Regions from separate parts of the Photorhabdus viridis genome, predicted to be linked through region 2. Evidence: predicted binding sites of a transcription regulator. Region 2 holds the regulator's gene; each other region holds the start of a gene.
The links. Region 2 encodes PurR, which represses purine synthesis genes. Its sites were predicted from a motif close to CANGCAAACGTTTGCNTG; they were not measured.
Positions count from the first base shown of each region.

Region 1 (7,951 bases), on a different contig from region 2:
CGTGAAGAGCGTTGTCTTGTGGATCAGATACGCAAAATTTTACAGGATGAAGGATTACCCATTTCAGTCAGTTGCGTTCAGTCTTCTGTTTTTTATGGTAATGCTCAGGTAGTCCATTTGGAAACATTGCGTCCGGTTGGTGTGGAAGAAGCCCGAGAAGAATTAGAGCGGATGGTGGATATTAATGTTTCTGAGGAAGGCGATTATCCAACTCAGGTGACAGACGCATCCGGTAATGATTTGCTGAGTATTGGCTGTCTACGCAATGATTATGGTATGCCGGAGGTATTACAATTCTGGTCTGTGGCCGATAATATCCGGTTTGGTGGCGCGCTGATGGCGATTGAGACAGCAGAAAAACTGATTCAGGAGCAATTTTACTGATGTTTGGTACAGAACAAACAGAATCTGTGCCAGGTTCAAAAATGAAAATTGCATTGGGCATTGAGTACGATGGCAGCCGGTATTATGGTTGGCAGCGTCAGCAGGAAGTGAAAAGTGTTCAGGGGTGCCTTGAGGAAGCGTTATCAAAAGTTGCCAATGAACCCATATCGGTATTTTGTGCCGGCCGAACCGATGCTGGAGTGCATGCAACAGGGCAAGTCGTTCATTTTGAAACGTCTGCATTGCGCAAGGATGCGGCGTGGACAATGGGGGTGAACGCACATTTACCATCGGATGTTGCTGTTCGTTGGGTGAAAACCGTGGATGAAGATTTCCATGCCCGTTTTAGCGCGACTGCCCGACGGTATCGTTATATTATTTTTAATCATCGTTATCGTCCGGCAGTACTGGCCAGTGGCGTGACACATTTTCATTATCTATTGGATGAAAAGCGGATGCATCAGGCCGCGCAGTGTTTATTGGGGGAAAATGATTTTACCTCTTTCCGTGCGGTTCAATGCCAGTCCAAAACACCCTGGCGTAATGTGATGCATATTAATGTCAACCGCTACGGGCATTACGTCGTAATAGATATTAAAGCCAACGCTTTTGTGCATCATATGGTGCGTAATATTGTCGGTAGCTTGATGGAAATTGGTTGTGGCAATCAGGATATTAACTGGATGGCGCAATTGCTTGCTGTACAAGACCGGACGAAAGCCGCTGCGACGGCTAAAGCGGCAGGATTATATCTGGTTGCCGTTGATTACCCTGTGCAGTTTAATTTGCCGGGATCGGTTATGGGGCCTCTGTTTCTGGCCGATGATCTGATTTAACATTTTTATTTGGTTGCCGACAAGGATGTTTTGGTATAACGGGGAATATTATGGAATATCTGACACATTTCGTTGATTTTGCTAAATTTATTATTGATTTTATTCTTCATGTTGACGTTCATTTAGCAGAACTTGTCGCAGAATATGGTCATTGGGTGTATGGCATTCTGTTCCTGATTCTGTTTTGTGAAACAGGATTAGTGGTTACTCCATTTTTGCCGGGAGATTCGCTGCTATTTGTTGCGGGTGCTTTAGCGGCTTTGGATTCAAATGATCTGAATGTGCATATCATGGTGGTATTGATGATTATCGCAGCCATTATTGGCGATGCAGTGAACTATGCTATTGGCCGTGTCTTTGGCGAAAGATTATTTACCAATCCGAATTCGAAAATTTTCCGCCGGAGTTATCTGGATAAAACTCATGAGTTTTATGAAAAACACGGTGGGAAAGCCATTATTTTAGCGCGATTTGTACCAATTATCAGAACATTTGCACCATTCGTTGCAGGCATGGGGAAAATGTCTTATCGTCATTTTGCTGCTTATAACGTGATTGGCGCACTGGTTTGGGTACTGTTATTCACCTATGCTGGTTATATATTCGGTGATATGTCAATGGTAAAACAGAATTTGAAACTGCTGATTGTTGCTATCATCTTTATCTCAATCCTGCCCGGAGTGATTGAAATCTGGCGTCACCGCCGTGCGGCGATGAAACAGAAAACCAATAACCCGTAACAGGTTTGAGCAGTTTTTTATCCACACTGTAATAGCATTGTGGTTTAATGGCACACATAACAAAACTGGCATGAGCCAGATTCAGACGGAAAGATCATTCAATGAGCTGGATTGAAAAAATTCTTAATAAAAGCAACATTACCCAAACTCGTAAGGCAAATATCCCTGAAGGGGTTTGGACCAAATGTGATAGTTGCAGTCAGGTGCTCTACCGTGCTGAGTTAGAGCGCAATCTTGAGGTTTGCCCTAAATGTGATCATCACATGCGTATTTCGGCGCGTACCCGGTTGGAGACTCTTCTTGATGAAGGAACAAAAACTGAATTAGGGGAGGAATTAGAGCCGAAAGATATTCTGAAATTCCGCGATTCTAAAAAGTATAAAGACCGTATATCGGCAGCACAAAAGCAAACTGAAGAGAAAGACGCTCTGGTCGTGATGAAAGGCACGTTGAGTGGTATGCCGGTGGTTGTTGCTGCTTTTGAATTTGCGTTTATGGGTGGTTCAATGGCTTCTGTTGTCGGCGCCCGTTTTGTTCGTGCGGTAGAACAGGCGTTGGAAGACAATTGCCCTCTGATCTGTTTTTCTGCCAGTGGCGGCGCCCGTATGCAAGAAGCGCTGATGTCACTGATGCAGATGGCGAAAACCAGTGCTGCTTTGGCAAAAATGCAGGAACGTGGTTTGCCTTACATTTCTGTGATGACTGACCCGACAATGGGCGGTGTTTCAGCGAGTCTGGCAATGTTGGGTGATATCAATATTGCTGAACCGAAGGCATTGATTGGTTTTGCCGGGCCACGCGTTATTGAGCAGACAGTACGTGAGAAATTGCCGCCAGGTTTCCAACGCAGTGAGTTTTTGCTGGAAAAGGGGGCGATTGACATGATTGTTCGTCGTCCTGAAATACGAGATACACTTGCCAGTTTGCTTGCTAAACTGACTCATCAGCCGCAACCTGGTACTAAACCTATTGTTGCTGAATTTGTGGCAGAACCCGCTGATGTTGAGGCGGATATTCAAATAAATACCAATAAAGAAGATGTCTGATACTTTACAAATTCTTCAAGCCACGTCGTCACTGACGACGTGGCTTTCCTATCTTGAAACCCTGCATACTAAAGCCATTGATATGGGGCTTGAACGTGTAGGTAAACTAGCTCGAACCTTGGATCTGGTTAATCCTGCACCTAAGGTGATAACCGTATCCGGCACTAATGGTAAAGGCACCACCTGTTGCACTATCGAATCTGTTCTGCTGGCGGCTGGGCTGAGAGTGGGTGTTTACAGCTCTCCGCATCTTGTACGTTATACTGAAAGAGTTCGTATTCAGGGTAAAGAGTTACCTGAACAGGAATTCTGTCGTGTATTTGCGGATATTGAATCCCGTCGTGGTGGTATTTCACTGACTTATTTTGAGTATGGCACATTAGCGGCTCTGCAATTGTTTAAAGAAGCTTGCCTGGATGTGGTCATTTTAGAAGTCGGCTTAGGTGGGCGGCTGGATGCGACTAATATTGTGGATGCCGATATTGCAGCCGTTACCAGTATTGCACTCGATCATATTGATTGGTTGGGGGCTGATCGCGAACATATCGGTCGTGAGAAAGCGGGTATTTTCCGCAAAGATTGTTTTGCCGTGGTGGGTGAACCGGATATGCCATCTTCTATTGCGGAAGTCGCGGATGAATTAGGGGCCAGATTGTTCCGCTGTGGTATTGACTGGCGATTTTCTCAACAGGAGAAAGATTGGCGCTGGCAATCTGATGATATGCTATTTAGTAATCTGCCTTTGCCAAATGTTCCTTTGATGAATGCCGCAACCGCAATGGGTGTTATTTGTTGCCTGTTACGACAAGGAGATAAAGTCAGTCAGGCTATTAATGAAAATGCCATCCATCAGGGGCTGCAAAATGCGCAATTGCCTGGGCGTTTCCAAATGATTCATGAAAAGCCGTTGTTGATTCTGGATGTGGCGCATAACCCACATGCCGCGGCGTATTTGGTACAGAAATTAGCCCTGTTGCCCCGTCAACTGGGCAGCAAAATTCTTGGGGTAGTGGGTATGCTTGGCGATAAAGATATTGCCGGCACACTGGCTTGTTTGTCAAAGCAAATTAATGAGTGGTATTGCGCTCCGTTGACTGAACTGCGTGGTGCAGATGCACAGGCATTGGCTGAGCATCTTGAACAGCCACGGGTATTTACTGATGTGGAAAGTGCCTGGCGCCAGGCAATGGCAGACGCTGATAAACAGGATATTGTTGTCGTTTGTGGTTCATTCCACACCGTAGCGCATGTCATGGAGGCTCTGGACAGGGAGAAGCGAAGTGGCAAGTAAATTTCAAAATCGTTTGGTCGGTACAATTGTATTGGTAGCACTGGGTGTTATTGTGTTGCCTGTATTGTTGGACGGCAACAAGAAATATAACGAAGATAAGTTTGCATCAATTCCCCTGGTTCCGAAACCTGGGGATGAGCAAGAAATTGAATCTATTCCTCCCCTTAATCCGCCAATATTATCAATACCTCTGGAAGACGAGACAGAGGTATTGCTGCCGGAGACGCTGGAGCAGCCGGAAATACCATTGGTGACAGTTCCTCCCTCGCCTGCACCGATAGCGCCTCCTGCTGTTCAGCCGGAAGTCAAACCTCAACCACAGATTAAACCTGAACAAAAACCGGATATTAAGCAGCCGGCACCGGCGAAACCAGAGATTAAACCGGAACCGAAGCCTGAAGTTAAACCCGTTGAAAAAGCACCGCAAGGGCAAGCATATATCGTACAACTGGGCGCCTTGAAAAACGCTGGAAAGGTGGATGAAATCGTTGCCAGACTGCGTTTGTCGGGTTATCAGGTCTATACGGTACCTTCATCTCCGGTGAATGGGCAGTTAACCAGAATATATGTCGGTCCGAATGCTTCTAAACAACAACTCGACTCGGCGCTATCAGAACTGAAAAATCTGACAGGATTACAAGGGCAGGTAAGAAGCTATAGACCGTAATAAAGCTGACGATGCCTATGTGACGAATAGGATAATTGTGATGAAATTAAGTAGTAAATATTAAGTGACCGCGGCGATAATGAATTTCCTATATCGCCGCTAATTATTTTCAGTGGAATCGGAAATCTGCTACGCAAACGTTTTCGTTTTCTGTTAAAATGCGCCTGAAACGGATGCCGGGGCGTCTATTTTGGAATTAAAACATGGTTTGGATTGATTACGTTATTATTGCCATTATTGGCTTCTCGGCATTGGTTAGCCTGATTCGTGGGTTTATTCGTGAGGCGTTGTCACTGGTCACCTGGGGATGTGCTTTTTTTGTGGCAAGCCACTTTTACTCTTACTTAGCGGTCTATTTTACCCGTTTTGAAGATGAACTGGTGCGTAACGGAATCGCCATCGCGCTTCTGTTTATTGCGACTTTGATTGTCGGTTCTATGGTGAACTATGTGATAGGTTCTCTTGTGCAACGGACTGGATTGTCTGGTACTGATCGGGTACTCGGAGTCTGCTTTGGGGCATTGCGTGGTGTGCTGATTGTCGCTGCTATCCTGTTTTTTTTGGATACATTCACACCATTGTCTCAAAGTGATGACTGGAAGCAGTCACAATTGATCCCACAGTTCAGTCATATCATCAGGTGGTTCTTTGACTACCTGCAAAATGCGTCAAGTTTCCTGCCGGAGAAATATACCTCTCCGCTTGGCTGATGAGGAAAAACTACATGTGCGGTATTGTTGGTATCGTCGGTTTTACACCGGTTAACCAGTCGATTTATGATGCGTTGACGGTGCTTCAGCACCGTGGGCAAGATGCTGCTGGCATTGCCACTATTGATGGTAACAATGGGTTTCGTTTACGCAAAGCCAACGGCTTAGTGAGAGATGTGTTTGAAACCCGGCATATGCTGCGTTTACAGGGAACGATTGGGATTGGTCATGTTCGCTATCCAACGGCAGGCAGCTCCAGTGCATCGGAAGCCCAGCCGTTTTATGTGAACTCTCCATTTGGAATTACATTGACACACAATGGTAATTTGACGAATGCGCATGAATTAAAAAGAATGTTGTTTGAAAATGCCCGTCGCCATGTGAATACCACGTCGGATTCCGAGATTTTGCTCAATGTTTTTGCTAATGAATTGGATCGTTTCCAGCATTATCCGCTGGAGCCTGACAATATTTTCGCCGCAGTAGCGGCAATGCATAAACAGGTTCGTGGCGCTTATGCCTGTATTGCGATGATTATCGGTCATGGATTAGTCGCTTTCCGCGATCCGCACGGCATTCGTCCGTTGGTGTTAGGCAAGCGTACTCTGAATGATGGCCGTAATGAGTATATGGTCGCCTCTGAAAGTGTTGCATTGGATACTTTGGGCTTTGAATTCCTGCGGGATGTTGCATCGGGTGAAGCGGTTTATATCACAGAGAAAGGCCAGTTATTTACCCGCCAGTGCGCTGAAAATCCTTCTCTGACCCCCTGTTTGTTTGAGTTTGTCTATTTTGCCCGTCCAGACTCTTTTATTGATAAGATTTCGGTTTATAACGCCCGTGTGCGGATGGGGCATAAGCTGGGGACGAAAATTGCCCGTGAGTGGGAAGATTTACATATTGATGTGGTTATTCCTGTTCCTGAAACTTCCTGTGATATTGCTTTGGAAATTGCCCGTATACTGGGTAAACCCTACCGTCAGGGGTTTGTGAAAAACCGTTATGTTGGACGGACATTTATTATGCCGGGCCAACAGGAGCGCCGGAAGTCAGTTCGCCGCAAACTGAATGCCAATCGTGCGGAATTCCGCGATAAGAATGTGCTGCTGGTGGATGACTCTATCGTTCGCGGTACAACGTCAGAACAGATTGTTGAAATGGCCCGTGAAGCGGGAGCGAAGAGGGTTTATCTTGCTTCTGCGGCTCCAGAAGTGCGTTTCCCGAATGTTTATGGCATTGATATGCCAAATGCAAATGAATTGATCGCTCATGGACGTGAAGTTGATGAAATTCGCCAGCTTATTGGTGTAGATGCGTTGATATTCCAGGATTTGACGGATCTGATTGATGCTGTTCGTGAAGAAAATCCAGATATTGAAGAGTTTGAATGTTCAGTATTCAATGGCATTTATGTTACCAAAGACATTGACCAGACTTATCTCTATTATCTGGAAAATTTGCGTAAAGACGATGAAATGACATTGAATAATCAGAACGAAATCGAAAACTTGGATATCTATAATGAAGGTTGATGACCTTCGGATTTAAAATTGTTGTCCAGTGTCCAGCACGAGGAAAAAATGAAAAGATTGATCGTGGGGCTTACAGGAGCAAGCGGGGCTATTTATGGCGTCAGGCTGCTGCAAGTTTTACAGCCAGTTGAAGGCATAGAAACACATCTGGTCATCAGTCAGTCCGCTCGCCAGACACTGGCGCTTGAAACAGATTATAGTTTACGGGATGTGCAAGCGCTGGCTGATGTCGTGTATGACAACAGAGATATCGCCGCTGCTATTTCTTCCGGTTCGTTCAAAACTTCGGGTATGGTCGTTTTGCCATGTTCAATGAAAACCCTTTCAGGTATTGTTCACAGCTATACCGATGGATTAGTGACCAGAGCGGCAGATGTTGTATTGAAAGAAAACCGTAAGTTGGTGCTTGGTGTGAGAGAAACGCCATTGCATTTGGGGCATCTCAGGTTGATGACTCAGGCGGCTGAAATAGGTGCGGTGATTATGCCGCCGGTGCCTGCATTTTATCATCGGCCTGAACAGATTCAGGATATTATTGACCAGACGGTTAATCGGGTGCTTGATCAGTTTGATATCGAGCTGCCTCATGATCTGTTTACCCGTTGGCAAGGCGCTAAAGGTGTTGAGATTTAGTGTTTAGTAGGTCTTCAAAGGCTTCCTTTAGCTGAAAATAGCGAAAGCCAAAACCAGCTTGTTCCAGTTTATGCGGTATTGCCTGCTGTCCTCCCAGTACCAGTGCCGCAGC
Region 1 is NZ_JBEJZY010000013.1:60,437-68,387, reverse strand. Features, by position in the region: gene ABR397_RS07290 (aspartate-semialdehyde dehydrogenase) at 1-384, shown strand, start outside; gene truA (tRNA pseudouridine(38-40) synthase TruA) at 426-1,220, shown strand; gene ABR397_RS07280 (DedA family protein) at 1,271-1,960, shown strand; gene accD (acetyl-CoA carboxylase, carboxyltransferase subunit beta) at 2,062-3,006, shown strand; gene folC (bifunctional tetrahydrofolate synthase/dihydrofolate synthase) at 2,999-4,297, shown strand; gene dedD (cell division protein DedD) at 4,287-4,964, shown strand; gene cvpA (colicin V production protein) at 5,168-5,674, shown strand; gene purF (amidophosphoribosyltransferase) at 5,689-7,206, shown strand; gene ABR397_RS07250 (UbiX family flavin prenyltransferase) at 7,255-7,839, shown strand; gene ABR397_RS07245 (TIGR01777 family oxidoreductase) at 7,820-7,951, opposite strand, start outside.
Region 1: a site for PurR is predicted at 5,095-5,112, ahead of cvpA (colicin V production protein). Genes of this name have one in related genera too.

Region 2 (7,951 bases):
AAATAACTAGCCTATTAAACATAACAGCCAAATTTTTCTAAATCAGGCTAATTAGCCTTAAAAAAGTATATATAACTTCTGTGTAATCACAGTAAACTCTTAGTAACTAACTAATTCAGGTAACTATAACCGAGAACAACTAAACTTAAATTCAATTCAGAACAAAACAATTAACATACAATATTTTTAACACAAAAACTATCAGAACTATGAATACAAACAAATAGAAACCAATAAATATCATTCAATACTTTATTCCAAGTACTATAAGGATAGCTGTCATCTAAATGCTAAGCTATCTATTTTTACATTAATGTTGTTTTTATTTTACATTTGTCACACAATCAAACTATAAATTTCATTAAAAACATAATGTTATAAAAAAATCAAAATAAAAACCGTTAACCTCCCCGTTAAGCAATAAATAAAAAAATAACAAACAAAACATCCTAAATTATAGTAGAACATTTATAACTTCGCCAAAAATATAACCCTATATAAGTAAATCATTGAATTATTAATTCTAATAACCTCAAAATTTTCTAATTAAAATAGTGATGGCTGCTCAGGCAGTTCTTCATCTGTCTGATTTTGTGCTCTCACTGCACGTAAATATCTTTGCCGGCACAATCTCAATACTTCACGCTTTTGCCCATCCGACATTTTCATCCAATTAAATCTTTCTTCCCGGCTACGATAACATCCCAAACAGAAACCCCGCTCATTAGCCTGACAAATTCCTCGACAAGGAGTGGGAATAGCAAAGAACTCTAGTTGCTCGACCATCACATCCCGTTTCCTATATAATTCATATACTATATTTAATTATAAACCCAGATGAGAATAAATTATAATTATGGATAAATTGAACTGTAACCGTAAGACACGTTATAGTTAGTGGTTTTTGTGCGACCTGTCGCACAAAAATACTGGTAAAACCATTAAATGAGAGGTAATTATGCGCTTACTCCACACCATGATCCGCGTTGGTGATCTGCAACGCTCCATTGATTTTTATACTGAAGTATTAGGAATGCGCCTGCTGCGCGTCAGTGAGAATACAGAATATAAGTACTCACTCGCTTTCGTTGGTTACACAGATGAAAGCGAAGGGGCGGTGATCGAGTTAACTTATAACTGGGGAGTTGACCATTATGCAATGGGAGATGCCTTTGGTCATATTGCATTGGGCGTCGATAATGTCGCAGCCACTTGCGAATCTATTCGCAAAGCAGGTGGTAACATTACCCGTGAAGCCGGCCCGGTAAAAGGTGGAACAACCGTTATTGCTTTCGTTGAAGATCCAGATGGTTACAAAATTGAGCTTATTGAAAACAAAAATGCCAGCAACGCCCTGGGTAACTCAATCTGATGTCTGACAAAAAAGAGCCAAACGTCCTTAGTGGGCGTTTTCGAGGTTATTACCCTGTCGTTATTGATGTTGAAACTGGCGGCTTTAATGCCAAAACAGACGCGTTACTTGAAATTGCCGCCATCACACTGGAGATGGATGATCAAGGTTGGCTGACGCCAAGCGAATCACTTCATTTCCATATTGAACCATTTGAGGGCGCAAATCTTGAACCAGCAGCCCTGGAGTTTACCGGCATCGATCCATCAAACCCGCTACGTGGAGCAGTAAGCGAATATGAAGCTCTGCACACTATTTTCAAAATGGTTCGTAAAGGGATAAAAAATAGTCATTGTAGTCGGGCCATTATCGTTGCGCACAATGCTAACTTTGATCATAGTTTTGTTATGGCTGCCGCAGAACGCGCCAGACTGAAACGGAATCCATTTCATCCATTTGCGACTTTTGATACGGCTGCTTTAGGTGGCCTGGTATTAGGACAAACGATTTTAGCAAAAGCCTGCGCCACTGCCGGGATCCCATTCGACAATAATCAAGCTCACAGCGCCTTATATGATACTGAGCGTACCGCTGAATTATTCTGTAAAATGGTTAACCGCTGGAAACAACTCGGCGGCTGGCCCTTAGCGACAACAGAAGAAGAAAAAACCGGAGAGACTTATAGCTAACTATAAGATTAATATAATCAAATTTAAATTTAAGCAATAACAAAAACCCCCATATATCAACATATGGGGAGATAACATAATAGCCTGTCGCTAATTTAAAAATTATTCTGTCGCGTTTTCATCCTGAGAGCGATATTTATCAGCAGTTTCTTTAATTAATGTTTGTAGCTCACCACGTTGATACATTTCAATAATAATATCGGATCCACCTATCAACTCACCCTCGACCCAAAGCTGAGGAAAAGTTGGCCAGTTAGCATATTTAGGCAATTCTGCACGAATATCTGGATTTTGCAAAATATCTACATAAGCAAAACGTTCACCACATGCAGATAAAGCCTGAACAGCCTGGGCAGAAAATCCACAATTTGGTAATTTAGGAGAGCCTTTCATATACAGCAGAATCGGGTTCTCTTTAATTTGGCGCTCAATCTTCTCAATAGTCGTCATTTTTATTTCCTTTAAACCAACAGTATGTTGATAACCAACATCGTCACAATATTGGCGGAGAATACCATTTTCTCTCACCAATATGCATCCTGATATTTTCTTATCCTGGCGCGTATGGCCTTTATCAGGCAAAGATCAAGCAAACAGCAGCAAAAATGGCAATCATCGCCAACGTGCTCACCGCAGTAAATAAGCCAAGCTTCAAATCGGTATTCATCGATGCCCCCTCAGAATAGACGTCTATAACCACAAATACCATTCATTTAATATGGTTAATTATCCTTACATTTAAGGAAAAAAAATAAAATAGCGATTACCCTGTATTTTATAACATTGATTATTGCTTTCACTTTTGAGCCAGATCAGACAAAATTCAGGATTTATCGCTAAATTATTGCCAGCAGACACCCTAATGTATAAAGATGCTGGTAAATAATTAACAAAGAGTTTTAAATTTAGACCAAAAGGTCAGGAGTATTTCATCTCATGGCAACGATCAAAGATGTGGCTAAGCACGCTGGCGTTTCAACCACTACTGTATCCCATGTTATTAATAAAACCCGTTTCGTCGCCGAAGATACCAAGGCCGCCGTTTGGGCTGCTATCAAAGAACTGAGTTATTCACCCAGTGCTGTTGCCCGCAGTCTGAAAGTTAACCATACAAAATCGATCGGATTACTGGCAACGTCCAGCGAAGCTCCCTATTTTGCTGAAATCATTGAAGCCGTTGAGAACAGTTGTTATAGCAAAGGCTATACGCTGATTTTGTGTAACTCACACAATAACATTGATAAACAGAAAGCCTATCTGGCCATGCTGGCACAAAAACGGGTGGATGGCTTGCTGGTGATGTGTTCAGAGTACCCGGAACAATTGCTGGGAATGTTAGAAGATTATCGCAATATCCCAATGGTCGTCATGGATTGGGGGCAAGCCAGAAGTGATTTCACTGATACGATTATTGATAACGCATTCCACGGCGGTTATCTGGCTGGCCGCTATCTTATTGAACGTGGTCATCGTGATATTGGTGCGATCCCCGGCCCTCTGGCACGAAATACCGGTGGCGGCCGCCATCAGGGATTCTTGAAAGCCTTAAAAGAAGCCAGTATTCCAATCAGAGAAGAGTGGATTGTTCAAGGGGATTTTGAACCTGAATCGGGCTACAAAGCCATGCATCAAATTCTGAATCAAAAACAGCGTCCGACCGCAGTTTTCTGTGGTGGCGATGTTATGGCAATGGGGGCTATTTGTGCTGCTGATGAACTAGGATTACGCGTCCCACAGGATATTTCTGTGATCGGTTACGACAATATACGCAACGCCCGCTATTTATCTCCGGCATTGACGACTATCCATCAGCCAAAAGAACGTCTGGGACAAATGGCATTTTCTATGTTACTGGACAGAATAGTCAGTAAACGTGAAGATGCACAAACTATTGAAGTACATCCACGTTTGGTTGAACGGCGCTCTGTCACAGATGGCCCATTTATCGACTATCGCCGTTAATCCTCCCTATTCATCCTGAAGCCATTCAGCATTAAGAGTTTCACTATCGCCGAGATAGCCAAGAAGCCAACTTAATGCCGGAGAATGGCTGTTTTGCACCCATGTCAAACAACACGGGCTATCTGGCAAAGGCTGCTCTAATTCTAATGCTTCCAGTTTTTTCTGTCGGATCAGCGGCATTGCCCTATGCTTGGGTACCATCCCCACACACAAACCCTCATTCAGACAAGCCAGACCAGATTCCCAATCAGGTACCACTAGCCTGCGCTGATTATCCAGAGTCCAGGTGTCTCGCTTCGGTAAATTGCGGGATGTATCCTCAAGACACAAGCTAGGATAAGGCCGCATTTGATCATCAGACAATGGACCGTTCAACTGAGCCAAAGCATGGCCCGTACTGACGATACACAGCCAGGGCATAAATCCCATATCCCGGAAACTGTACCTTTCCCCTACCGGCGCTACTCGGGTGGCGCCAATTGCAACATCAACCCGGCCATCCACCAGCGCGTCCCATACACCATTGAATACTTCCTGATGAATAAACAGCTCTATATCAGGAAAATGGTGATAAAAATCAAGAATAAGCCGACGACTGCGTTCTGGTTTAACAACCCGGTCAATAGCAATACTAAGCTGTCCTCTCCAGCCATTTGCAACCTGTTGGCACTGATGACGAGTGTCAATCATTTTTTTGATAACAGCGCGAGCTTCTTTGATAAAAATAGCGCCTGATTCAGTTAATTCCACATCCCGATGACGACGTTCAAACAATGGGACCGCAAGCCACTCTTCCAGTTGCCTTACGGTATAACTGATTGCAGAAGGGACACGGTGCAATTCCGTTGCAGCAGCGCTAAAACTTCCCGTTCTGGCAACAGCATCCACAACTTCAAGTGAATATTCTGACCACATAATTTTACCTTTCAATTTTTTTCATAGCATTATCCAAATATTACCGTTTCACAAGTAAAAATCACGGCATATAGAATATGTGCAAATATTCTTATCTACCTATCACAGCAAGTTATTTCAATCATGATATCCAAAGAGAGTAATCAAATGAAAAACTCAAGTCAGTTCATGTTCTACCTTGCAGGCTTGAGTATGCTGGGTTACCTAGCTATTGATATGTATCTACCGGCATTCGGCTCTATGCAACAAGAATTGGGCACATCGACGAGAGCAATCAGCGCCAGCCTGAGCGTCTTTCTTGCAGGTTTTGCCTTTGCTCAACTTTTGTGGGGGCCTCTTTCCGATCGCTTTGGAAGAAAGCCTATTATCATCATCGGGTTATCAACGTTTTCCGTTGGCTGTCTGGGTATGCTTTGGATAACAGACGCCACGCAACTTTTAGTTTTGCGTTTTATCCAAGCCATCGGTGTTTGTTCAGCCGCTGTTTCATGGCAAGCATTAGTTATTGATCGTTATGACGCCAACCATACTAAACGCGTTTTTGCCACGATCATGCCCCTGGTCGCACTTTCCCCTGCCCTGGCGCCTTTGATGGGCGCCTGGCTGTTACAACATGGCGGTTGGCGCATCATTTTTTTGGTATTACTGGCAATTACATTATTACTGCTGTTGCCTACTTTATTCCTGCAAGAAAACCGCAAAAAAAAGCGTGAGACTGAAACGCAGAAAAGCGATGTATCTTTCTTTACGTTATTAAAATCACCGGTATTCAGTGGCAACGTCCTGATATTTGCATCATGCAGCGCTGGTTTTTTTGCCTGGCTAACAGGCTCACCTTTTATTCTCGGTAATATGGGCTATAGCCCAAAGGACATCGGTCTGAGTTATGTGCCACAAACATTAGCCTTTATGGCCGGTGGTTATGGATGCCGCAGTATCTTGACCAAAATAAAAAGTGAAATTGTTTTCCCTTATCTGTTGGTTGGCTATGCTGTCAGCATGATTGTGCTGTATTTAATCGCAAAATTCAGCGAACCAACCATGTTGACGATTCTGGTCCCTTTCTGCTTTATGGCCGCTATGAATGGTGCTTCATATCCAATTGCAGTCGCTAATGCTTTATCCGCTTACCCACAAGACAGTGGAAAAGCAGCCGCATTGCAAAACACGCTCCAATTAGGGCTCTGTTTTATTGCCAGCCTGATTGTTTCAGCATTTGTCAACAATCCACTTATATCAACAACCACCGTCATGGCTTCTACCGTTATTCTGATGGTATTAGGGTATTTTATACAGTGGAAAAAAAAAGCTGATCGCTGCATTCAAGCCGTTGAAAAACATTATTGATATTAATCAAATGGTTACACCAATAAAGACTGTTGGTTATCAATTAATTACAGTCTTTATTTATTAATTGATGAAACAATTTTCCGCTTTTATACTCATATAAGTTCCTTATTCTAAATAACCTGAATTTGAGGTTTTCAGGAGCAATGATGTCCCCGATTAAGTTTATGGATTAGTAATTTTTAGGGTTTCTCGCTTTAATTCTTTGCTATTTTTCGCATTTTGCTCCCTCGCATTCTGCTTTGTTAGCTAAAACGAGCCCCTCAATATTCCATCACCCTAACCTTGGAGAGTATATGAGTTTATCGCACATTGAAAACCAAAAATCCGTCACTAATTCTTGGCAGCGAATTGCCAATGAAATGCTACAAGAAGCAGGGATTCAGATTAATGGTCACAATCCCTATGACATCCAAGTAAAAAATCCTGATTTCTATAAAAGAGTGTTACAACAGGGCTCAATGGGATTAGGTGAAAGTTATATGGCTGGCTGGTGGGATTGTGAACGGTTAGATATTTTCTTTTATCGCGTTTTACGTGCTGGATTAGAAAATAAAATGCCCAGTAATTTCAAAAATACACTGAAAATCGCAATAATTCGTTTACGTAATTTACAAACTCCAAAACGGTCATGGATTGTCGGTCATCAACATTATGATTTAGGCAATGATCTTTTTACCCGTATGCTAGACCCTTATATGCAATATTCCTGCGGATATTGGAAACAAGCCGAAACATTAGAACAGGCTCAACTTGATAAATTGAAGCTCATCTGCGAGAAATTAGAGCTCTCTCCAGGTATGACTTTGCTGGATATTGGGTGTGGTTGGGGTGGGCTATCGATTTATGCTGCAAAAAACTATGGTGTTTCCGTAACTGGTGTAACCGTTTCGGCTGAGCAACAGAAATATGCACAGAAACAATGTGCAAATCTGGACGTAAACATTATTCTGAAAGACTATCGGGATTTACATAAGCAATTTGACAGAATTGTTTCTGTTGGTATGTTTGAACACGTCGGGCCTAAGAATTATTCAACCTACTTCGACGTTGTTCAAAGAAACCTGAAACCTGATGGTTTATTCCTGCTACACACCATCGGCTCCAACAAAAGTAAAATCAGCGCTGACCCGTGGATCAGCAAATATATTTTTCCTAATGGCTGCATACCTTCTATAGAGCAAATAGCACATACCAGCAAAAACTGTTTTGTTATGGAAGATTGGCATAATTTTGGTGCAGATTATGATCGCACACTGATAGCCTGGCATGAAAGATTTTTTGCCCGTTGGCCGGAGATACAAGATAACTATAGTCCAACATTTAAACGCATGTTTAGCTATTATCTGAATGCCAGTGCAGGTGCATTTCGTGCACGCGATATTCAATTATGGCAAATCATGTTCAGCCCAAAAGGTATTGAAGGCGGGTTACGGGTAGCCCGGTAATTAACTAAAAGCTACAGTGGGAACCCACTGTGGCTTATAGATGTATTTTTCACTAACGAAAATAACCAATATAGCCATTATCAAAAAAGGTCGTTTGATCAAATGCTATTTTTCCACCAGAAAATATCAAATCTAAATGATGGCTTCCCTTTACACCGCCTCCCAAGCCAAGATGTAAACCAGGATGACGTTCTTCAAAACCCGCATTTCTGCCGTAAAGCGCTTTCACTCCCGTATTG
Region 2 is NZ_JBEJZY010000027.1:54,118-62,068, forward strand. Features, by position in the region: gene ABR397_RS13195 (DUF1289 domain-containing protein) at 547-786, opposite strand; gene gloA (lactoylglutathione lyase) at 959-1,372, shown strand; gene rnt (ribonuclease T) at 1,372-2,040, shown strand; gene ABR397_RS13210 (Grx4 family monothiol glutaredoxin) at 2,143-2,490, opposite strand; gene purR (HTH-type transcriptional repressor PurR) at 2,977-4,002, shown strand; gene punR (DNA-binding transcriptional activator PunR) at 4,009-4,917, opposite strand; gene punC (purine nucleoside transporter PunC) at 5,065-6,264, shown strand; gene cfa (cyclopropane fatty acyl phospholipid synthase) at 6,561-7,712, shown strand; gene ABR397_RS13235 (leucyl aminopeptidase) at 7,765-7,951, opposite strand, start outside.

Region 3 (7,951 bases), on a different contig from region 2:
ATTATTAAATCCAAAGGGATGGCGGGATATGATTCGCCATATGTACCCGGTTGGGATTGCCATGGTTTACCCATTGAGCTTAAGGTTGAGCAGATTATTGGTAAGCCGGGAGAAAAATTTTCCGCTGCTGAATTCCGTGCCGAGTGCCGCAAATATGCCAAAGAGCAGATAGAAGGTCAGAAGGAAGACTTTATCCGTCTGGGCGTATTAGGTGACTGGGATCGCCCATACCTGACGATGGACTTTAAGACTGAAGCCAACGTTATTCGTGCACTGAGCCGTATTATTGCCAATGGACATTTGTTGAAAGGCGCTAAACCTGTTCACTGGTGTACTGATTGTGGTTCATCATTGGCTGAAGCGGAAGTTGAGTATTACGACAAAACATCTCCATCTATTGACGTGCGTTTTGATGCTGTTGATACGGCAGCTGTTTACGAGAAATTTGGCGTGCAGGCATCAAATAAACCCGTTTCTCTGGTGATCTGGACAACCACGCCGTGGACGTTGCCGGCTAACCGCGCGATCGCTTTGCATGCTGAATTTGACTATCAATTAGTACAGATTGATGGTGAATGTCTGATCCTGGCTGCTGATTTGGTCGAAAGTGTAATGCAGCGCGCGGGTGTGACGTCGTGGGCCGTGCTGGGGCATTGTGCGGGTTCCTCGTTGGAACTGTTGCGCTTCAAACATCCATTTATGGGTTTCGATTCACCGGTTGTACTGGGCGAACACGTTACATTGGATGCGGGTACCGGTGCTGTCCATACTGCGCCAGGTCATGGCCCGGATGATTTTGTTATTGGTCAGAAATATGGTTTGGAAGTGGCAAACCCGGTTGGTCCGAATGGCTGCTATTTGCCGGGTACTTATCCTTCTCTGGATGGCGTGTTTGTCTTTAAGGCGAACGATATTATTCTGAAGATACTGAGTGAAAACAATGCACTGTTGCACCTGGAAAAATTACAGCACAGCTATCCTTGTTGCTGGCGTCACAAGGCGCCAATCATTTTCCGCGCCACGCCGCAGTGGTTTGTTAGTATGGAGCAAAATGGTCTGCGCAAGCAATCTCTGAAAGAGATCAAAGGTGTTCAGTGGATCCCTGGCTGGGGGCAGGCCCGTATTGAGGCAATGGTTGAGAACCGTCCTGACTGGTGTATTTCACGTCAACGTACCTGGGGCACCCCTATGTCCCTGTTTGTCCATAAAGATACGGAAGAGCTTCATCCACGCACTGTCGAACTGATGGAAGAAGTTGCCAAACGTGTTGAAGTTGATGGTATTCAGGCGTGGTGGGATCTGGATCCAGCTGAATTGCTGGGCGATGATGCGGCTAACTATGTCAAAATCTTTGATACTCTGGATGTATGGTTCGATTCCGGCTCAACCCATTCATCGGTTGTTGATGCCCGTCCTGAATTCCAAGGCAACGCAGCGGATATGTATCTGGAAGGTTCAGATCAGCATCGTGGCTGGTTTATGTCTTCCCTGATGATCTCAACCGCAATGAAAGGCAAAGCGCCTTACCGTCAGGTACTGACACACGGTTTCACGGTGGATGGTCAGGGCCGTAAGATGTCTAAGTCTATCGGCAACACCATCAGTCCGCAGGATGTGATCAATAAATTAGGGGCGGATATTCTGCGTCTGTGGGTTGCTTCTACTGATTACACCGGCGAAATTGCGGTATCGGATGAGATCCTGAAACGTTCTGCTGATGCATATCGTCGTATCCGTAACACAGCGCGTTTCCTGCTGGCAAACCTGAATGGTTTTGATCCTGAACAACATAGGGTTAAGCCAGAAGAGATGGCGGTGTTGGATCGCTGGGCCGTGGGTCGTGCTCAGGCTGCTCAGGCTGACATTACAAAATGTTACGATGAGTATGATTTCCACTCTGTTGTTCAGCGTTTAATGCAGTTCTGTTCTGTGGAAATGGGTTCGTTCTATCTCGATATCATTAAAGACCGTCAATATACCGCGAAGGGCGATAGTCTGGCTCGCCGCAGTTGTCAGACTGCGCTGTATCATATTGCAGAAGCATTGGTTCGCTGGATGGCGCCTATTCTCTCCTTCACCGCGGATGAAGTCTGGAATGAATTGCCTGGTAAACGTGCTCAGTATGTATTTACCGAAGAGTGGTATGATGGTTTGTTTGGACTGGCCGCAGGCGAACAAATGAATGATGCTTTCTGGGCTGATTTACTGGCTGTTCGTGGTGAAGTCAACAAAGTGCTGGAGCAGGCACGTGCAGATAAACATATTCGCAGCTCTTTGGAAGCCGCCGTTATTCTGTATGCAAATAATGAATTGGCTGATAAATTGAACAGCCTGGGCGATGAATTGCGTTTTGTTCTGCTGACATCTCAGGTTTCTGTTGCGGCTTATGAACAGGCGGGTGACGATGCGCAGCAAAGCGAAATCGACAGCCTGAAAATTGCTTTCCGTAAAGCGGATGGTGAAAAATGTCCTCGTTGCTGGCATTACGCTAAAGATGTGGGATTGGTGGCGGAGCACGCAGAACTTTGTGGCCGCTGTGTAACTAATGTTGCCGGTAACGGCGAAGAGCGTAAGTTTGCCTGATGAATAGACCCATTTGCTCCACTGGCCTTCGCTGGCTTTGGTTAGTTGCCATGGTATTGATTCTGGATCTGGGTAGTAAACAGTTAGTGCTGAAACACTTTTATCTGTATGAATCCGTTCCATTAATACCTTATTTCAACCTGACTTATGCCCAGAATCTGGGGGCGGCTTTCAGTTTCCTTGCGGATAAAGACGGCTGGCAGCGTTGGTTATTTGCATTAATTGCCATTACTATTTCAGTTGTATTGGTGGTGATGATGTACCGTTCCAGTGCAAAGAAGAAACTGAGTAATATCGCTTATGCCCTGATTATTGGTGGAGCATTGGGTAATCTGTTTGACCGGTTGGTTCATGGTTTTGTCATCGATTTTATTGATTTTTATGTCGGTGACTGGCACTTTCCAACCTTTAATATCGCCGATATGGCGATATGCATCGGGGCTGCATTGGTTATCATTGATAGCTTTTTAAGCCCGGATGAAAAGACAATTAAAGCAGGCTAAAAGCCTATTTTAGTAGGCGTTATTGTTCAGGCGGTTCTTGTGAATGAATAGTGAACTTGGGCAGTGTCCAGGTTCGCTTTTTACGACAAAAAGCCGCAAATAAAATAGGTTCTGAGTAATATGTCAAAGCAGGTACATGCAGATAGTGCGGTTTTACTGCATTTCACGTTAAAACTGCAAGATGGTTCTACAGCTGATTCCACCCACCATCAGGGCAAACCTGCATTATTCCGTTTAGGTGATGGAACCCTTTCTTCACCTTTGGAGCAGCAGCTTACCGGCCTGAAAGAGAGAGAGAAACACACATTTACTCTGGCTGGTGAGGCTGTATTTGGTAAACCGAATCCTGATCTGATTCAATATTTTACGCCGCGTGATTTTGCCGAAACGGGTATTCCTGAAATTGGAACTATAATGTTATTTACGGCAATGAATGGCAGTGAAATGCCAGGCATTGTAAAAGAAGTAGCAGAGGAGTCCGTCATTGTTGATTTCAATCACCCGTTAGCCGATCAGAACATCACATTTGAGATTGAAGTGTTGGAAATTGATCCACAGTTGGAGGAAAACCATGCAGATATTGCTGGCTAACCCTCGTGGTTTTTGTGCCGGTGTTGACCGGGCCATCAGTATTGTAGAACGTGCTCTGGAATTATATGGCGCACCGATCTATGTTCGCCATGAAGTTGTACATAATCGCTATGTTGTGGATAACCTGCGCAAGCGTGGGGCTATCTTTATTGAAGACATCGCAGAAGTACCCGATGATGCGATTCTGATTTTTTCTGCCCACGGCGTTTCACAAGCGATCCGCGCGGAGGCCCGTTCCCGCAATCTGACGATGCTGTTCGATGCGACTTGTCCCTTGGTGACCAAAGTTCATATGGAAGTGGCCAGAGCCAGTCGCAAAGGCAAAGAAGCTATTTTGATCGGTCACGCTGGGCATCCGGAAGTTGAAGGGACAATGGGTCAGTACAATAATGCTGATGGTGGAATGTATCTGGTTGAATCTCCTGAAGATGTGTGGAATCTGAAAGTCAAAGATGAAGATAACTTGTGTTTTATGACTCAAACTACGTTATCCGTTGATGACACTTCAGAAGTAATTGATGCACTTAATGAGCGATTCCCCAACATTGTCGGTCCCCGTAAAGATGATATCTGCTATGCGACGACTAACCGCCAGGAAGCGGTACGGGATCTGGCATCTGATGCTGATGTTGTACTGGTTGTTGGTTCGAAAAATTCATCTAACTCTAACCGCCTAGCGGAGTTAGCTCAACGTGTTGGTAAACCTGCTTACCTGATAGATTCTGCTGATGATATTAAAAAAGAATGGATAACTGGCGTTTCTCTGGTTGGCGTGACTGCGGGAGCTTCAGCGCCAGATATCTTAGTTCAGCAAGTCATTGAACGGCTGAAAAATCTTGGTGCTGATTCTGTCGAGGAATTACATGGCAGGGAAGAGAATATTGTTTTCGAAGTGCCGAAAGAATTACGTGTTGAAGTTAAACAAATTAGTTAAAAAGTACTGCGCTTGATTAAGAGTGGGATTGCTCATAATCTATTGATTTAAAATATTTATTTAACTGAACGCCTGTGTTAAATCAGGAAAGGGATTAATTCACAGTGAGGGCTTATGGCTGATACAGAAATTCGTGTTGCTATTGTTGGTGCTGGTGGGCGTATGGGGCGTCAGTTAATACAGGCTATCCATCAATTGAGTGGCGTCGCTCTTGGCGCAGCTTTAGAACGCTCAGGCTCTTCTCTGATTGGCGCAGATGCCGGAGAATTGGCAGGTATTGGTAATACAGGCGTTACTGTTTGTGATGACCTGAAAAATGTTGTTGATAATTTTGATGTTCTTATCGATTTTACCCGCCCGGAAGGAACGCTTGCCCATCTTAAAATTTGCCGTCAGAACGGTAAAGCGATGGTTATCGGCACCACAGGTTTTGATGATGAAGGTAAGCAGGTGATTAAAGATGCTTCCGTGGATATCCCGATAGTATTTGCTGCAAATTTCAGTGTTGGTGTGAATCTGGTGCTTAAATTACTGGAAAAAGCGGCGAAAGTGATGGGTGAATATACTGATATCGAGATTATCGAGGCACATCACCGCCATAAAGTGGATGCACCATCAGGAACAGCATTAGCGATGGGAGAATCTATTGCCCATGCTTTAGGGCGGGATCTTAAAGAGTGTGCTGTCTATGCCCGTGAAGGTTATACCGGTGAACGTGATCCGAAAAGTATTGGTTTTGCCACCATCCGTGCCGGGGATATCGTAGGTGAACATACCGCTATGTTTGCAGATATTGGCGAGAGAGTTGAGATAACCCATAAGGCTTCCAGCCGAATGACATTTGCAAATGGGGCGGTGAAGGCAGCATTATGGTTAAGTGGTAAAAATAGTGGTCTTTTTGATATGAAAGATGTATTGGAGCTCGACTTTCTTTAAAAAATATTTTTATAACTATCTGATATCGCATAATTAATTTATGTATTATGCGATTTTTAGTTGCTTTGTTTTATTTTGTTAAATTGTCATTGATTTTTATTATTTTTGTCTTATTTTTTACCTTTATTGTCTTATTTTTTCTCCTTTTTATGACTCTTTTCAGTTTTTCGTCTGAAAATTAAATCTTCTAGGCTGGCAACCGTTTTCTAAGTTAACTTTATTTCTATTTTTGGTCTTCTTTTGTTGGTTTTTTCGGTGAAGTGTGCAAAAAAATAATAAAAGTAACATTTTTTGTAGACAACTATCCCTCTCATCATTAGAATGCGCGCAATTTGCCAAAATTTTGCCTAAAAAGCAGCTTTGGCATTGATTTTGACCAACAAATCTGAATTAATATGCACTAATTGTGATTTATTATTCTCTGGAGGGTGTTTTGATTAAGTCAGCTATATTGGTTCTGGAAGACGGAACCCAATTCCACGGTCGCGCCATAGGTGCTGAAGGGGCGGCAGTTGGGGAAGTGGTTTTCAATACCTCAATGACCGGATATCAAGAAATTCTTACAGACCCTTCCTATTCCCGCCAAATTGTCACTCTTACTTATCCCCATATTGGTAATATCGGTGTTAACTCAGTCGATAAAGAATCACTAAAAATTCAGGCTCAGGGGCTGGTAATTCGTGATCTGCCGCTATTGACCAGTAACTTCCGCAGCGAAGAAACGCTTTCTGATTACCTTAAACGCCATAATATTGTTGCAATAGCGGATATCGATACCCGTAAACTGACCCGCTTGTTAAGGGAAAAAGGTTCACAGAATGGTTGTATTATAGCAGGTAAACAGATTAACGCTCAGGTTGCACTGGAAAAAGCACAAGCGTTCCCAGGGCTGGAAGGGATGGATTTGGCAAAAGAGGTGACAACGGAGCAAGTTTATCCGTGGTTACAGGGGAGCTGGACTCTGGAGGATGGGTTACCGGAAGAGAAACAAGAACAAGAGCTGCCTTATCATGTCGTTGCTTATGACTTTGGTGCGAAACGCAATATTTTGCGGATGCTGGTAGATCGTGGCTGTCGCCTAACAGTAGTTCCTGCTCAGACACCGGCTGAGGATGTATTGAAGCTGAATCCAGATGGTATTTTCTTGTCCAATGGCCCGGGCGACCCGGCACCTTGTGGCTATGCGATTGAAACAATTAAAACTCTCCTTGAGACAAATATTCCGATCTTTGGTATTTGCCTTGGGCACCAACTACTGGCATTGGCGAGCGGCGCCGAAACAATGAAAATGAAATTCGGCCATCACGGCGGCAACCATCCGGTAAAAGATCTTGATCGTAATATTGTGATGATTACCGCACAGAACCATGGTTTTGCTGTAGATGAAAAATCACTGCCGGTAAATCTGCGTGTGACCCATAAATCCCTATTTGACGGCACGTTGCAAGGAATTCATCGTACAGATAAACCTGCATTCAGCTTCCAAGGGCACCCGGAAGCCAGCCCTGGCCCACATGAAACTGCATCATTGTTCGATCACTTTATCGAGCTGATTAAACAGTATTGTCAGCAAAATAATCGTCATAACACCAAGTAATCAGGAGAAAATAAAATGGCAAAACGTACTGATATTAAAAGTATCCTGATCTTGGGTGCTGGCCCAATTGTTATCGGCCAGGCTTGTGAGTTCGACTACTCAGGTGCACAGGCTTGTAAAGCGTTACGAGAAGAAGGTTATCGTGTTGTGCTGGTGAACTCAAACCCTGCCACTATTATGACTGATCCAGAAATGGCGGATGCCACTTATATTGAGCCGATCCACTGGGAAGTGGTACGTAAAATCATTGAAAAAGAGCGTCCTGATGCGGTTTTACCAACCATGGGCGGACAAACTGCGCTGAACTGTGCGTTGGAACTGGAACGTCAAGGGGTTTTGAAAGAATTTGGCGTGACTATGATTGGCGCTACCGCAGATGCAATTGATAAAGCGGAAGATCGTCGCCGTTTCGATATGGCAATGAAAAAGATAGGCTTAGAAACCCCGCGTTCTGGTATTGCCCATTCAATGGAAGAAGCGCTGGCCGTCGCAGATAAAGTTGGTTTTCCTTGTATTATCCGTCCTTCCTTTACTATGGGAGGAAGTGGTGGCGGTATCGCTTATAACCGCGAAGAATTTGAAGAAATTTGTGAGCGTGGTTTAGATCTTTCGCCAACCAACGAGCTATTGATTGATGAATCTTTGATTGGTTGGAAAGAGTATGAAATGGAGGTGGTGCGTGATAAAAATGATAATTGCATCATCGTCTGCTCGATTGAAAACTTCGATGCTATGGGAATTCACACTGGCGATTCCATCACCGTCGCACCGGCACAAACGCTGACCGATAAAGAATACCAAATCATG
Region 3 is NZ_JBEJZY010000024.1:32,655-40,605, reverse strand. Features, by position in the region: gene ileS (isoleucine--tRNA ligase) at 1-2,583, shown strand, start outside; gene lspA (signal peptidase II) at 2,583-3,086, shown strand; gene fkpB (FKBP-type peptidyl-prolyl cis-trans isomerase) at 3,207-3,677, shown strand; gene ispH (4-hydroxy-3-methylbut-2-enyl diphosphate reductase) at 3,658-4,611, shown strand; gene dapB (4-hydroxy-tetrahydrodipicolinate reductase) at 4,726-5,547, shown strand; gene carA (glutamine-hydrolyzing carbamoyl-phosphate synthase small subunit) at 5,981-7,144, shown strand; gene carB (carbamoyl-phosphate synthase large subunit) at 7,160-7,951, shown strand, end outside.
Region 3: a site for PurR is predicted at 5,740-5,757, ahead of carA (glutamine-hydrolyzing carbamoyl-phosphate synthase small subunit). Genes of this name have one in related genera too.